2 regions of the Halobacillus litoralis genome follow, and region 1 is predicted to be linked to the other one. Evidence: riboswitches for the same ligand, from Rfam matches in the RefSeq annotation. Region 1 holds a riboswitch; the other holds the start of a gene.

Region 1 (8,024 bases):
CCAACGTTTATGAATCAAAAGCGGACACACCTTTTTATAAGAGTTTAATCACTATGTTAAGAATACCAAAGTTTGCCGGTGAAGCAATACATTTACTTTTAATCTTAGTAAGAATAAACTGAAAAAAGAAGCATGAATTTGGAGGAGGAACTTGAATGAAGAATGAATTACTAGAACGCTTTACTTCTTACGTGAAAATCGACACACAATCGAATGAAAACAGCCCGGCCACTCCTTCGACCGAAAAACAATGGGAGCTCGCCAATAAACTGGTGAATGAATTGAAGGAGATGGGAATGGAGGAGGTCACAGTCGATGACCACGCCTATGTGATGGCGACCCTTCCAGCCAATACGGAGAAAGAAGTTCCTGTGATCGGTTTTCTTGCACACATCGATACAGCGACAGACTTTACTGGGGCAGGAGTGAACCCGCAGGTGATAGAGGACTATGACGGCGGTGCTATTCAATTGAACAAGGAGGTTGTGCTGTCACCAGAAGAATTTCCGGAACTTCCTACATATAAAGGGCAGACATTGATTACGACAGATGGTACGACACTTCTCGGAGCGGACAACAAAGCGGGAATTACGGAAATTATGACAGCCCTCCATCATTTGATTAAGAACCCTGATATCAAACATGGAAAGATTCGGGTAGCTTTCACTCCGGATGAGGAGATTGGAAGAGGTCCGCACAAATTTGACGTGGAACGGTTTGGTGCGTCTTATGCTTATACGGTCGACGGTGGTCCGCTTGGAGAACTCCAATATGAGAGCTTTAATGCGGCAACAGCTAAAGTGGTCTTCCATGGCCATAGCGTGCACCCCGGCACAGCCAAGAATAAAATGGTGAACGCGGCGAAGTTGGCGGTGATGTTTCAAGAATTGTTACCTGAACAAGAAGCTCCTGAGCATACAGAAGAGTATGAAGGCTTTTTCCATCTTCACTCGATTCAGGGAGACGTAGAGAAAGCTGAATTGACTTATTTGATTCGGGACCACGACAAAGAAGCGTTTCATCAGAAGAAAGAGAAGATGAAGCATATGGCAGAAACCATCCGTGAAAAATATGGTATGAAACGAGTGGAACTGACAGTTGAAGATCAGTATTACAACATGGGGGACAAGATCAAACCTGTGAAACATATTGTAGATATCGCTCATGCTGCTATGGTGAATAAAGAAGTAACTCCGCTTGTGAAGCCGATCAGGGGAGGGACCGATGGGTCTCAGCTTTCCTATATGGGGCTCCCTACTCCAAACTTATTCACAGGTGGAGAGAATTTTCACGGAAAGTATGAGTATGTTTCGCTTGAAAGTATGGAAAAAGCGACCCAGGTCATTGTTGAGATTGCCCGGTTATTCGAAGAAAAAGCAGAAAAATAACAGAAGACGCGAATAGCTCAAACGTTCGTTCAATGTTGCATAAGGAAACCTTCCTGTCCTCATACTAGAATTATTCTATAATGTGGGCAGGAAGGCGTTGACAAAACACCGTTGCGTGCTATGATGAAGGATAGAAGTAGCATTCCTAAAGGGGAGTAGCTGGGACAATAAAGTCGTCATTTCGGGAAACATTCCCCGGCTTTATTGGCAACGGAAGTTGTTAGCGAGACCTTTACCCGCTGTGGTAAAGGTCTATTGTTTTGGTCCTTACCATAGTGGTGGGGACCATTTTTTATGGAAAAGGAGAGAATAGAATTGGATGCTCAATTATTGATTGAATACGGTTGGGTTTTGATCGTGCTTGTCGGTCTGGAAGGAATTCTTGCCGCGGACAACGCTCTTGTACTAGCGATCATGGTCAAACACCTGCCGGAGGAAAAAAGGAAAAAGGCGTTATTTTACGGTTTAGCGGGTGCATTTATACTTAGATTTGGATCTCTGTTTATCATTTCCTTCCTTGTAGACGTATGGCAGGTTCAAGCATTGGGTGCCGCTTACTTGCTATTCATTTCAGGAAAACACCTCTTTGATCGGTGGCGGACCAAAGGGGATGATTATGAAGAAGAAATGGAAGAAGATGCAGGGGATCAGCGTGGTAAAGGCTTTTGGGCGACTGTCCTTAAAGTAGAGCTTGCCGACCTGGCTTTCGCCGTGGACTCTATATTGGCTGCCGTTGCTCTTGCTGTCGCTTTGCCTGAAACAGACTTACCGGAAGTCGGAAGCTTGGATGGTGCCCAGTTCGCCGTCATTCTCGCCGGTGGTATGATCGGAATCATCATCATGCGATTTGCAGCCAATGTTTTTGTGAAACTGTTAAAGTCCCGTCCTGGATTGGAAGTGGCAGCTTTTGTCATTGTCGGCTGGGTAGGAATTAAGCTTGTCGTTTCAACGCTGGCTCATCCGAATATACAAATGATCGATGAACACTTTGCTCATTCAGCTTTATGGAAAATCATCTTCTATTCTGTCCTTGTCCTTATTGCAGTACTTGGATGGTTCTTATCAGAAAAAAGAGAAGTGGAAGAAGAATAACAAAAAAGCTGTGGCCTTTGCCACAGCTTTTCTTATGGGCAAAATCTTTTACTTTCCTTATGAGCAAGTTAAGATAAAAGGAGAGGAAAACAAAGGAGGGCTTACTAATGGGTAAGGCAGCTCAACATCCTTCACAACAGTTTCATTATATAAAGAATAGAATTCAAATGCTCAACCAAGTCGTGTCCAGCATGGATGCAGAAGATGTGGATATCAAAGATTTCAATCGTGTTTTGGAAATGATTGAACAGCTGCAGGTGAAAATGTCCCGCTTTAAAAAAGATTGGGAGCAGGAATCTTGAAGGTTCAATGGACACCAGCTACTCAACAAGAAGCAGAAAAAATTGCAGCCTGGAAGTATCCTGCCCCCTATGATTTTTATGATATGACGGCTGACGAAGAAGATTTGGAGTTATTCATAAATCCAGAGAAGCGGAGTCCCCATACGTACATTGCACATCAAGGTGGGGAGTTGATCGGCTTTCTGACCGTAGATGTGAAAGATCATCCTACCGTTGATCTTGGATTAGGTATGCACCCTGATGAAGCAGGAAAAGGGCAGGGGGAAAGTTTCGTACACTCGTGTCTCTGTTTTGTGAGAGAAAGGTATCAAGCAGATTCTTTTACACTTTCCGTTGCTACTTTCAATGAGCGTGCAATTGCTGTTTACGAGCGTGTAGGTTTCAAAAGGACGCACACGTTTACGCAGGCAACAAATGGGGGACATTATGAGTTCCTATCTATGGAAAAATAAAAGAAGGAGAGTGACATCATGGCTTTGCATCATTTTCATTTAAAAGCCGACTGGCCAGGCGGAAGGAATGAAGTCGGCTACATTGAATCAGAAAAACTGAAAACAAAAATATCGATTCCGAAAGAGATGGATGGCCCAGACGTAGGGACCAATCCAGACGAGATGCTTCTCGGAGCGGCGGCCACCTGTTATATCATCAGCCTCGCAGCTATGATTGAAAGGGCGGAATTGCCGTTGAAAGAAATGGACATGCAGTCAGAAGGAATCGTTGATGTGACCGATGGAGTCTTCACCTATCAAAAAATCATTCACAAACCGAGAGTCGTCCTACGCGCAGAAGCGGACGAAAAAGATTTATCCAAACTGAACCGTCTCATTGAAAAGGCGGAAAAGAGCTGCATGATCTCAAAAGCCATTCAGGGTAATGTTGAACTTGAAATGGAAGCAGACACAAGCATTGCTGAATGACAAAAAAGGACGGCCACCTTAGGAGGCCGTCCTTTTTTAGTTTTCATCGAATAGGTGGTAAAAGGTTATTGGTTTAGTAAATAAACACGTGCTTCAAAAGGTTTAAGTGTAAAACTCGTTTCATCCACATGTTTATCTACAATTAGGTTTGATAGAATTAAATCCTTCGAGTTCAGAGTATAAGAGGACTTAAATGCTGCTGTATTTTTCGTCAAGTTTGCAATCACTAAAGCGGTTTTACCATCAAGTGTTCTTGTATAAGCATAAATCTGTTTGTCGTCCGGAAGAATTAACTCATACGTCCCATATGTGAACAGATCATGTTGCTTCTTCAGCTGAATCATTTCTTTATAATGATTCAGAATCGAATGAGGATCATCCTGCTGGTCTGCGACATTGATGGCCTTGTAGTTCGGGTTGATTTTCATCCATGGCGTACCGCTTGTGAATCCGGCGTTTTCTTCGTGGCTCCATTGCATAGGTGTACGGCTGTTATCCCTGGAGGTATTCCAAAGAATCTCCATGATATCCTCATGGGACATGCCTTGTTCTTTTTTCGTTTTATATAAATTCTTTGCCGCGACATCATCATAATCTTCAATAGAAGGGAAGGCCACATTTGTCATGCCGATTTCCTGTCCCTGATAGATGTATGGAGTTCCTTGCATGAAGAAATACATCGTGGCAATGGATGTTGCACTTTCGCGCCAGTAGACTTCATCGTCGCCCCACGTAGAAACAACACGGGCTTTATCGTGGTTTTCTACGAATAGAGCATTCCATCCGTCACCCTCCAGAGCTTTCTGCCAGCGTGTAAGGACTTTTTTCAATCCTGGGATATCCAGTTGCTGCTCTGCACCTTGATCCCAAAGATCCAGGTGTTCAAATTGGAAGATCATGTCCATTTTTCCGTTATCGCCGACCCAGAGGTCTGCCTCATCGGCACTGACACCATTGGCTTCGCCGACGGTCATGACGTCATAATTGCTGTACGTTTCGTCTTTGAATTCTTGTAAGAATTTATGGATGCCTTCCTGATTCATATGCATATCGAAGGAAGAAACGTATTTCTCTTTCCTTGGATTTGGCATATCAGGGAAGTTCGGGCGTTTTTTAATGTGACTGATGGCATCAATGCGGAAGCCATCAATACCTTTTTCCAGCCACCAGTTGACTGTATCATATAATGCTTCACGAACTTCAGGGTTTTCCCAGTTCAGATCCGGCTGTTTAGTGGAGAACACGTGCAAATAATATTGATCTGTTTTTTCATCGTACTGCCAGGCGGAACCATCAAAGATACTTTCCCAATTGTTTGGCTCAGCACCATTTTTTCCGTCCCGCCAAATGTACCAGTCACGCTTCGGGTTGTCTTTAGAGCTTCTTGATTCAATGAACCATGGGTGTTCATCACTCGTATGGTTGAGAACAAGGTCAATGATCAGTTTCATACCACGATTGTGTACCTCTTGTAACAATCGATTGAAATCTTCCATCGTACCGAATTCTTCTAAGATGTCCTGGTAATCGGAAATATCATACCCATTGTCGTCTTTAGGAGACTTGTACATTGGGCAGATCCAAATAAAATCGATGCCCATTTCTTTTAAATAATCAAGCCTGTCGATCATTCCTTGCAAATCCCCGATTCCGTCACCGTTCGAATCTTGAAAACTGCGAGGATAGACTTGATACCCAACCGCTTCCTTCCACCATACACGTTCCATAGTATTCCCCTCATTTCATTACAGTTATAGTTGCCTATCCCAGTTACATGCAACCGATTGCGCATATTGTGAAAAATAAAAACCTGATTACTTTCCAAGCTTTTACTAAATAGATGTTTTTATAAATACTTCTCAGTTCTGTGCAAACGTTTTCCTGATGTAATCTATCTTAGCGGATTTTATCTGGTTTTACAATAGGGGCTGGGGTGAAAAATGAAAATAGAGGAGTTCATTTGAATTGCACTTCCTAAACAAATCCGATATGATTTATAGTGTAACGAATAATTGAATAACGTAAACCTTCGGGGTCGGGTGAAAATCCCAGCCGGCGGTAATGAGCATGTGCTCCGAGCCCGCGACGGAGAATCAGTGTTAGACACGGTTCTCCCTGATTTGGTGAAACTCCAAAGCCGACAGTTAAAGTCTGGATGGGAGAAGGTTGTAGAAACGTAAAGGTACAAAAACTAAAGCATTACGTGTACCCTTTTTTAAGTGTATGCGATTTACGTTCAATGACCCTAGGGAAGTCTGTCTTCTTCAGGGTTTTTTATTTTTTCGGCCATGCATGCTGATTGGAAAAGGTGGTGAAGGTCTTGGATCGGGATGAAAGATACATGAGAATTGCTATTGACATGGCGCGGGAAACGGTAGGCCAAACAAGCCCGAACCCTTCAGTCGCTGCCATTGTCGTTAACCATAATCAGATCGTGGGAGTAGGGGTTCACGTCAAGGCGGGCGAACCTCATGCCGAAGTCCATGCGCTCCGTATGGCAGGGGAGAAGGCAAAAGGGGCAGAAATTTATGTCACGCTCGAACCGTGCAGTCACCATGGGCAGACCCCCCCATGTGCAGAAGCCGTCATTGAAGCTGGCATTCAAAGAGTAGTGATTGCATCCAATGACCCTAATCCTAAAGTGTCCGGCAGAGGGATTCGAATGATGAGAGAACGCGGTCTTGATGTGAAGACAGAGGTGTTGAAAAAAGAAGCAGACGACATCAATACTTCCTTTTTTCACTTCATCCAAAAGAAAGAACCCTATGTCCGGTTGAAGTCAGCTATGAGCCTGGATGGGAAGATTGCCACTTCTACAGGTGAAAGTCAGTGGATTACAGGTGAGGAAGCGCGCCTGGATGGTCATCATTATAGACATCTTTCCGATGCGATCCTAGTCGGAATCAATACAGTGCTGATGGATAACCCTAAGCTGACAACGCGAATAGAGGGGGATGGACGGCACCCGATTAGGGTGGTCCTCGATACTCACCTCAGAATACCGCCTTCCTCTCAGTTAATCCAGGATGATTCGGCACCAACATGGATTTTCGTAGGGAATCATGTGAAGAAAGAAGAGGTGGCCCCTTATGAAACTCATGAGCATGTCACCATCATCCCTCTTCATGGGGAACAGGTTTCCATAGAAGAAGTTCTCCGGTATTTGGGAGAACAAAAAGTCACTTCTTTGCTTGTTGAAGGAGGAGCGACGATTGCCGATGCGTTCGTACGCGCCGGAAAAGTGGATGAAACGATAACGTATATGGCTCCGAAGTTAATCGGAGGAAAAGAAGCTTTGACGCCTGTGGGCGGTAAAGGAATAGAGCAATTAAAGAATGTAAGCTCCTATGAAATCGTCTCGACTGAAAAAATAGGGGACGACATTAAAATTGTTTCCGTTAGAAAAGGAGAATCTTAATGTTTACTGGGATTGTTGAAGAAATAGGAACATTAAAATCAGTAAAAAATAAAACAGAAGCACTCGAAGTGAACATTTCAGCCAAAGAAATAGTAACAGACGTTAAATTAGGAGACAGTATTTCCGTCAATGGCGTTTGTTTGACTGTAACAAACTTTACGGAGCAGACCGTCTCTTTTGACGTTATGCCTGAAACTTACAGAGCTACGAACATTCATGAACTGCAGCAAGGAGACCCGGTTAATTTAGAACGTGCGATGGCTGCAGGCGGGCGTTTCGGGGGGGCATTTAGTTTCCGGCCATATTGATGGAACGGGAAAAATCGTTTCAAAAAAACCTGAATCCAATGCCGTTTATTATGAAATTGAACTATCTGAAGAACTTATCCAATATTTCGTTTTTAAAGGATCCATCGCTGTGGACGGCACTTCATTGACGGTGTTTGGTGTCGATGACTCCAGAGTGACGATTTCTCTTATTCCTCATACGATGGAGCACACGGTGCTCGGTGGAAAAGGACCAGGAGACAGTGTCAATATTGAGTGCGACATGATCGGGAAATACGTAGCTCATTTTTTGAGCGGACAAAATAAAGAAGAGCCGAAGGCAAGACTGTCTAAACAGTTTCTTTCCGACAACGGCTTTGCATAAGAGGGTGAAATGATGTTTGATTCAGTAGAAAAAGCGATTGAAGATTTAAAGCAGGGGAAACTTGTCATTGTTTGTGATGACGAGGATCGTGAAAACGAAGGAGATTTAATAGGAATTGCGGAGTATGCTTCTTCTGAAATGATCAATTTCATGATCAAACATGGTCGCGGACTTGTCTGCGCACCAATTACCAATGACCTGGCTCAGGACTTAGAATTAGTACCTATGGTCGATAACAATTCAGACCCCAACC
Region 2 (8,024 bases), 670 kb from region 1:
TTTAAGAAAATCGGCAGGTTCAGCATCGCATCACCACACCAGTCCTCTGTAAGAACTAGGGCACGTAATTTCTTGCTTTGTACTTTTTCGAATAAGGGCTGATCTTCAACGGGGACCGGGAAGTTTTCATATATATAGATGAAGTCTTTCTGGTGTGTTTGCATGTGATCGACGTAGGTCTGGGCTGTCATTCCTCTGTTAAACCAGTTTTCTAAGTTCATTCCAATTCCTCCTCTACAAACTCCGTACAAGACCATGTTCCCTCATTAGGGTCAGAATAAGCGTCTAATTATAATGGGATTCCTCTTTTTTGGTATGATAAAAGAAAAGGGGGATGATTATGAAAAAAGAACGATTGGACTTTTTGATGGAATTGCTAAACACACCTTCACCATCCAGCATGGAAATGGAAATACAAAAAAGATGGATTAAAGAGATGCGACCATATGCTGATGAAATCAAAACCGATCATGCCGGGAATGCCATCGCTGTATTGAACCCGGAAGCAGAATTCAAAATCCTGTTAGCTGGGCACTGTGATGAAATTGCTCTCGTCATCAACCGTATTGATGAGCAAGGTTATCTTCATTTTGACAAAATGGGAGGCATTAACCCGAAAGCAGCCGTAGGAATGAAGGTTAACATCCTTGGCTATGAAAAGGAACTGACAGGGGTTATTGGAGTGAACGCTCAACACCATGGTGGATTGAAAGGGGACTTCGGTTTAGACGATCTTTTTATTGACTGTGGAGCAAAGACGAAAGAAGAGATGGAGCAATTTGTCCAAATTGGTGACCTTGCTGTTTATAAAAGAGAGCCGGAACTGTTAATGGATCGATACATAGCCGGACGTGGTCTGGATAACCGTACAGGACAATTCATTGTGGGGGAAGTATTGAGAAGGCTTTCTAAAGAAAATATTCAAGTGGGAGTCTATGCGGCAAGCACTGTTAATGAAGAGACCAACATGGGGGGAGCTTATTTCGCTGCGGCAGGCATTGAACCAACGATGGCGATTGCATGTGACGTGACGTTTGCTACCGATTATCCCGGGGTTAACAAAAATAAACACGGGGACGTACGATTAGACGGGGGACCTGTACTGGCAAAAGGAGCCCCGATCAACCGGAAGATTAACAAGCTTCTAGAGAATACAGCGAAAACTCTTGAAATGGATGTGCAGTATGAGCTGACACCTAGAATGACTGGGACGGATGCCGATAAGATGAGACTTACCGGAAAAGGTGTTCCAGTCAGCCTCGTTTCCCTGCCGCTCCGTTATATGCATTCTCCTGTAGAAACTGTAAGTGTTCAGGACATCGAAGAAGAGATCACCTTGATGGTAGAAATGATTAAGAATATGACAGGGAACGAAAGTTTGAATCCGCTAGAAGAATAATCCTTTAAGCACCGAGGGGTCTCCTCGGTGTTTTGTTTATTTAAAGCATAATTGGAGAGAATAGCAGATATAATCTTCTATATTAAGGAGTGATCTGCATGGATCGGGAAGTGCTGCATCAACAAATTTTGACGTTGAAAGGGAAGATTTGTGCCGGACAGCTACAATTGCATGGGTATGATGAATACATTCTCATGCAGCTTGATAAGGTAAAAGATTGCGAAGATGGTCTCGTCGATGTATCTACTGTTTCTTCAACTCTCCGTCTTTTTATAGATGCTACAGAAAAAATGCAGTCTCCATCGGCATGAAGAATAACCACAAGGTGCAATCATGCGCCATGTGGTTATTTTTTTCTTAACATTCTACGCTACTATTAAGGGAAGGCAGTCAAGAAGGTGACGGGTTAAATCAGTAGATAGACCCATCGAATTTGTTATAGATTTTAAACGATACAGGTGACGTTTTAGTTTCACAAAAGAACAGAAAACAATCAGTCACAGAACATTCTACTTGCGCTATCCCGGCGTTTTGTATAAAATAAATTTACAATAATATATCGATTCCATCTTCGGGGCAGGGTGCAATTCCCGACCGACGGTAAGAAGAATTTTGATTCTTCAAGTCCGTGACCCGTATGGTTCGGCCATGCGGTGGACCCGGTGAAAGTCCGGGACCGACAGTTAAAGTCTGGATGGGAGAAGATGTCGAACGGAACTGGTAGATTAAACACTACCTCTATTTCCTATGGACACGACTACCCTTAGCCCTAAGTGCTACAGGGTTATTTTTATGTGTTTTTATAGGCCGTTTACCTTCATCTGGGATGTGAATCGATGAAAAGATGAAGGAGGAGATCGATGATGAACTCATACACGGGGCAATCATCAAAACTGCAAAAGTTAGTCATTTTAGCGTTACTTGGTACAATATCTATGGTGTTAATGTTTTTGAAATTTCCACTTCCTTTTTTACCCCCTTATTTAAAAGTGGACTTTAGTGACATTCCTGCACTTCTAGCTGCGATTTTATTTTCACCACTCGCAGGTATTGTGGTGGAAGCGTTGAAAAATGGCCTATATATGATTTTTACAGGAGTTTCTGATCCCATTGGAGTCGTTGCGAACTTCTTTGCCGGAGTCCTTTTTGTTGTTCCGGTTGCCATTATCTATCGAAAAGGAAAAACGATGAAGTCACTCATTTTAGGTTTGGTTTTTGGTTCCCTCTTTATGGCAGTAACGATGAGCGTACTCAATTATTTCCTTATCCTTCCTGCATACAGCTGGTTTATGGGCTGGGAGACAATGAGTACAGATGTGAAATGGATGACGATAGTAGCGGGTATTCTTCCATTTAATGTAATTAAAGGAGCCATCGCTGGATCCTTGTTTATCATGTTATTCGTGAAGATGAAGGACTGGATCGAACAAAAAAGTGTACGGCAGTCAGCCGCATAAAGAAAGCGAGGGGAATAAACCCCTCGCTTTCTTTTAATTATTTTTTTCTTTTTCAATTTCTTCCACTTTATAACGAGCTGTCGGCATAGCTTCCAAACGCTCAATTGGAATGGGTTCACCTGACTTTTCACTCAAACCATAACGTCCTTCTTCCATACGCTGCAGGGCGTCTTCTACTTCCATTAATTTTTCTCGCGCCTGCTCATAAAATGTTTGTTCTTTCGCTCTCTCAAATTGATCCGTTCCCTGGTCGCCAGGATGGTCAGCCACGCTCGATATTTCACCGGTTCGGTCGTTCTCATAATCTTCTTTCGCTTGATCTTCTTTGTATTCTTCCATTTGTGCTTCTGCTTCTTCCTTCATTTCTAAAAGACGGTCTTTGAATTTTTGTTTTTGATTATCATTCAACATGCTAAACGTGACTCCTTTCAATTAGACAATTCGGTTATTTTTTGGGGACAACCCCTACCGTGCATCGGGATATACACAACAACTCATCAGCTTCATTGACAATTTGTATTTCCCATACCATTGTATTTTTGCCGATATGAGCAGGAGTCGCTGTTCCCTTTACATATCCATCGCGGGCACTTTTTATATGGTTGGCATTGATTTCTATACCAAAAACTTGTTGTTGATCAGGGTCAATGTTCAAAAATGCCCCGATGCTCGCAGCGCTTTCGGCTAATGCCACACTTGCTCCTCCATGGAGAAAACCCATAGGCTGATGGGTACGGTGGTCGACAGGCATACGAATTTGTACCTTTGCTGCGTCTGCCGTCAGAACTTCCATCCCAAGTGCTTCCATCAATGTATTCTTCATCATAGATTTGTTCATTTTCATCCCGTCCTTTTTGTATTATTCCCATTGTAAAAATGGTCAAACCTTCATGTTACATACTGAAATTATAAATGACTTGTTCCACAATCTGTCAGGATTATGGAAGACTCAGTGTCGGGACTATTGTTGAGTGGATGGGGGCTGCGGGTAATAGCTCGCTTTCCGCGGGAGCGCGGTGAGCCTCCTCGGACTGCGTCCTGTGGGGTCTCATCAAGCACTTTTTTCCCGCAGGAGTCTCGCCATTCCCCTCCGCCCTTTTTACAAGTAAGATTCTCGAAATCACTACTTGTAAGATCACCTTGTATGGTTATGGGAAGTGAATCATATAAACTCTACTCAATGGACATTTAGAAAACGTAAATGCTTGATACAAAGCACTTTATGCCTGCCTATGTGGGGAAAATTGGAACCTTACTTATAAGTTTAGGGGTTCTATAATCCACCTTCCACAATCGGGAGCTTTAGTGAAAATAAAAAAGGATGGTGGGGACCATCCTTTTTTTGTTGCTCCTGATGTGTTTTTTCTGGTTCTCTCTTTTAGGAAAGAGGGAAGTTAAGGTGTAATAGTAAGGATAGACCTAGGAGAAAACCATAAATGGTGTTCGTCTGGGCCGTCGCTTTCATCGCAGGCATCATTTCGAGAGGTTGAGTTTTTCCTATAAATCCCTGAATGGCTTTTGTTGCTTTTATTACACTAAAGAAGGTAATGGATGACCATAAAGGCAGTGTACCCAGAATGATTAACACACCTGTCCAGATAAAGGCTACTAGGAAAAGTGAACCGATGAAAACGATAGATCCTTTGTGGCCGAAAAGAATAGCCAGCGTTTTTCTCCCGTTTTCGGCATCACCGACGCGGTCCCTGATGTTGTTGGCTAATAGGATGGTACCGACAAAGATAGCCACAGGAACAGAAACGATGATTACTTCAGCCGTAATCGAAAGAGTTTGAATGAAGTAACTGATTCCAATAATGATCGTTCCCATGAAAAAACCTGCTGTTATTTCACCAAATGGAGTATAGGCGATCGGTAATGGCCCTCCAGTGTAAAGATAGCCGAACAGCATGGAAATCAATCCGATTACAGCTATCCACCAGCTTGAAGAAGCACAAATATAAACGCCTAGTAATCCTGCAAGTATAAAGAAAAGATAGGCTAACGAAAGTACGGTCTTAGGGTTGATTCCGTCACGGACAATGGTCCCTCCGATACCGACCGAATTTTCATTATCTAAGCCTCGCTTGTAATCATAATACTCATTAAACATATTGGTGGCGGCTTGAATGAGGATAGAGGCGAGCAACATGGCTGCAAATAACCAGAAGTTGATCGATTGTTCCATAGCAGCAAGCATTGTCCCTACGAAAACAGGGACAAAGGCAGCCGTCAGTGTGTGTGGTCGCAGCAAACGCCACCATACTTGGAAACCTTCACGTTCATTCAAGGAAGCTTTTAGGTTTTGGTTTTGAACAGAGCTCATTGGTGTTCTCTCCCTTGTCACTATACTCTTGTTATGATAACAGTTTAATTTTAGGGAAACCGTCCTGGAGTGTCAATCAATGTAAGAAAATGTTGGTTTTAAAGTAAGATTCCTTGAGTCAAGAGAAAAAAGAGAATAAAATAGAGAGTGATGCATGCACACAAGAGCATTCATTTGGTGTGTGTGGAGAGAGTAGATAACGTCCCTTAAAGAATGGGAGGAATATATATGCTTCATACGAAGGCCCCTCATATAGAAGAAATGGTAGGGGAAGCTCTTCAGAAAGCACATCATCTTGGGGAACCTCTGTTTATTAGTATTGTTGAACATATAGATGAACAAAATCCCTTTCAATTTTTTGAAACGGGTCAGAATATTGATCACCATCGTTCGTTTTGGCAGAGTGCTGAAAATGATTTGACCATGGTCGGAATAGGGAAGGCCAGTCAATTGTATGCAAAAAGCAAACAACGGTTTCGTGAAGTCCAATCCCTGTGGAATCATTTACAGGAAAATGCGATGTTGCATGATGATTATAATAAAAAAGGAACAGGAATGGTGGCTCTTGGCGGGTTCAGTTTTGACCCTGAACAAAAAGAAGATACACCATGGGAGTCTTTTCCTGATAGTCAAATGACGATTCCTGCTTTTCTGCTTACGAAAGTAGATGGAGAAACTTATTTAACCATCAATGCCCTGATTTTTCCTGAAGATCATCAGCAGCAGATCGCTACTCAAATACAAGAACACCGTGACTTTCTTCTTAAAGAAGGAGAGGTGGCCGGTTCGCTACCTGACATTGAGAAGACTTTTGAGGTAGCTCCTGAAGCTTGGAAAGAATCGGTTAAAAAAGCCACAGAAGACATTACAGCAGGGTTAATGGAGAAAGTCGTCCTGGCAAGAGAGCTCCGTGTCACATTCAAAGAGGATGTGCACATCACCGCTGTTTTGAAAGCTTTGGCTGATAGTCAGCCAAACAGCTATATCTTCTGTTACGAAAGTGAAGGGGACTACTTTATTGGTGCAACCCCTGAGAGGCTTGCGAAAGTGGTAGACAGAGAACTAGTATCCACATGTCTTGCAGGGACGGTTCCTCGTGGTAGGACCGAACAGGAGGATCTGAAGCTTGGGGAGGAATTGCTTGGAGATCCGAAAAATCGTCAAGAGCATCAATTTGTAGTGGAAATGATTAAAGAGGCGGTAGAAGCATGCAGCAGCCAAGTAGAAGTGCCAAATGGACCTGTCCTTTATCCGCTCCGGAACTTGCAGCATTTGTACACACCAGTGAAAGCTGTATTAGATCAAGGATACACATTGCTTGATGTGATTGAAAAGCTCCATCCGACTCCGGCTCTTGGTGGGATGCCTCAGCAGGTTTCCGTCGAGTATATTCGTGCACATGAAACCTTGAATAGAGGCTGGTATGCTGGACCGATTGGTTGGTTTGATGCACAGGATAACGGTGAGTTTGCTGTAGCGATTCGTTCCGCTCTCATTCAGCAAAAGGAAGCTTCATTATTCGCTGGGTGTGGAGTAGTCGAAGATTCCGACCCTGAAGCGGAATATGCTGAAACAGCTGTTAAATTGAAACCGATGATGGATGTATTGGGAGGATCTGAATGGGACATGTAGAAGCTTTATCGAAATATGTCACTCATTTTGTAGACCAACTCGTGTTCTCAGGTGTCGATCATGTCGTCATATCACCAGGTTCCAGGTCTACTCCATTAGCCATGACTTTTGCTGAGCATTCCGAGGTGAATCACTGGGTTCACCTTGATGAACGCTCAGCTGCTTTTTTTGCTCTGGGGATAGCGAAGCAAGAACAAAAGCCGGTAGCGCTCGTTTGCACCTCGGGAACCGCAGCTGCGAATTATTATCCGGCTATTGTCGAGGCTTTTTATAGTCGGGTACCCCTAGTGGTGTTGACCGCTGACAGGCCGCATGAATTAAGGGAAGTCGGGGCCCCTCAAGCCATCAATCAAATACAAATGTACGGCAGTTATGTTAGATGGTATCAGGATCTTGCATTACCAGAAGAAAACAACTTTCACTATGCGAGACAACAGGCAGCGAGAGCGATGGAAGAAGCGATTGCCGGGCAAGGTCCTGTGCATTTGAATATTCCATTTCGTGAACCATTAATTCCAGACTTCGAGTTGGCAGAGGCATGGCGCGGCGGCACCCAGCCGATTCCGAGAGCTCAGAGAGGGAAGTTAGCGATGCCTGATGATCAGGTGAAGCAATTATTTGAACGTCTGGCTCAGGGAGAGAAGGGTTTACTGGTCGTTGGGCCACAAGCGGATTCCCGTTTAGCTGAGGCCGTCACACATCTTGCCTCCTGTCTTGGAGTTCCTGTATTTGCCGATCCTTTATCACAGCTTCGTACAGGGAGTCACGATAAAAGAAATATCATTGAAAATTATGATGCTCTGCTGAAGTCTCCCTCGATTAAAGGTCAAGTCGTGCCCGATTACATCGTACGGTTCGGAGCCATGCCTGTTTCCAAAGCATACTTAAAATGGATCAAGGAATATAAAGACCAGATCGATCATTATGTTGTGGACGATCAACAGGAATTTCGTGAGCCTGCGGGCATTGGGGCGACATTCGTTTGGAGTGAGCCCGTAACATTATGTGAAAGCTTGGCCAGTTTTATGCCTGACGGGAATGTAGAGACATCATGGCTTTCAAGGTGGCAGCAGATGAATGTTTTAGCGAAGAATGAAATGCTGCTCGAACCAGAGCCTTCCCTCAATGAAGGTCATGCGGTCGTTTATTTGGCAGAAACGATTCCTGACCATTCAAATTTATTTGTGGGCAACAGCATGCCGATCAGGGATGT

The links. A riboswitch is a leader RNA that binds a small molecule or an ion and turns the genes downstream of it on or off. The one in region 1 is predicted to bind FMN.
Region 2: linked by a shared signal. The riboswitch ahead of LC065_RS09920 (ECF transporter S component) and the one ahead of ribD (bifunctional diaminohydroxyphosphoribosylaminopyrimidine deaminase/5-amino-6-(5-phosphoribosylamino)uracil reductase RibD) in region 1 are both predicted to bind FMN.

The regions. Positions count from the first base shown of each region.
Region 1 covers NZ_CP129016.1:1,298,994-1,307,017, forward strand. The annotation lists gene LC065_RS06630 (AI-2E family transporter) at 1-18, opposite strand, end outside; gene pepT (peptidase T) at 156-1,388, shown strand; gene LC065_RS06640 (TerC family protein) at 1,704-2,480, shown strand; gene LC065_RS06645 (SE1561 family protein) at 2,588-2,782, shown strand; gene LC065_RS06650 (GNAT family N-acetyltransferase) at 2,779-3,234, shown strand; gene LC065_RS06655 (OsmC family protein) at 3,253-3,702, shown strand; gene LC065_RS06660 (glycoside hydrolase family 13 protein) at 3,768-5,429, opposite strand; FMN riboswitch at 5,724-5,873, shown strand; gene ribD (bifunctional diaminohydroxyphosphoribosylaminopyrimidine deaminase/5-amino-6-(5-phosphoribosylamino)uracil reductase RibD) at 6,044-7,120, shown strand; partial or broken gene ribE (riboflavin synthase) at 7,120-7,771, shown strand; gene LC065_RS06675 (bifunctional 3,4-dihydroxy-2-butanone-4-phosphate synthase/GTP cyclohydrolase II) at 7,784-8,024, shown strand, end outside.
Region 2 covers NZ_CP129016.1:1,966,167-1,974,190, forward strand. The annotation lists gene LC065_RS09905 (thioredoxin family protein) at 1-221, opposite strand, end outside; gene LC065_RS09910 (M20/M25/M40 family metallo-hydrolase) at 341-1,399, shown strand; gene LC065_RS09915 (hypothetical protein) at 1,498-1,710, shown strand; FMN riboswitch at 1,963-2,109, shown strand; gene LC065_RS09920 (ECF transporter S component) at 2,263-2,856, shown strand; gene LC065_RS09925 (TraR/DksA C4-type zinc finger protein) at 2,890-3,267, opposite strand; gene LC065_RS09930 (hotdog fold thioesterase) at 3,302-3,694, opposite strand; gene LC065_RS09935 (1,4-dihydroxy-2-naphthoate polyprenyltransferase) at 4,235-5,179, opposite strand; gene LC065_RS09940 (isochorismate synthase) at 5,408-6,811, shown strand; gene menD (2-succinyl-5-enolpyruvyl-6-hydroxy-3-cyclohexene-1-carboxylic-acid synthase) at 6,799-8,024, shown strand, end outside.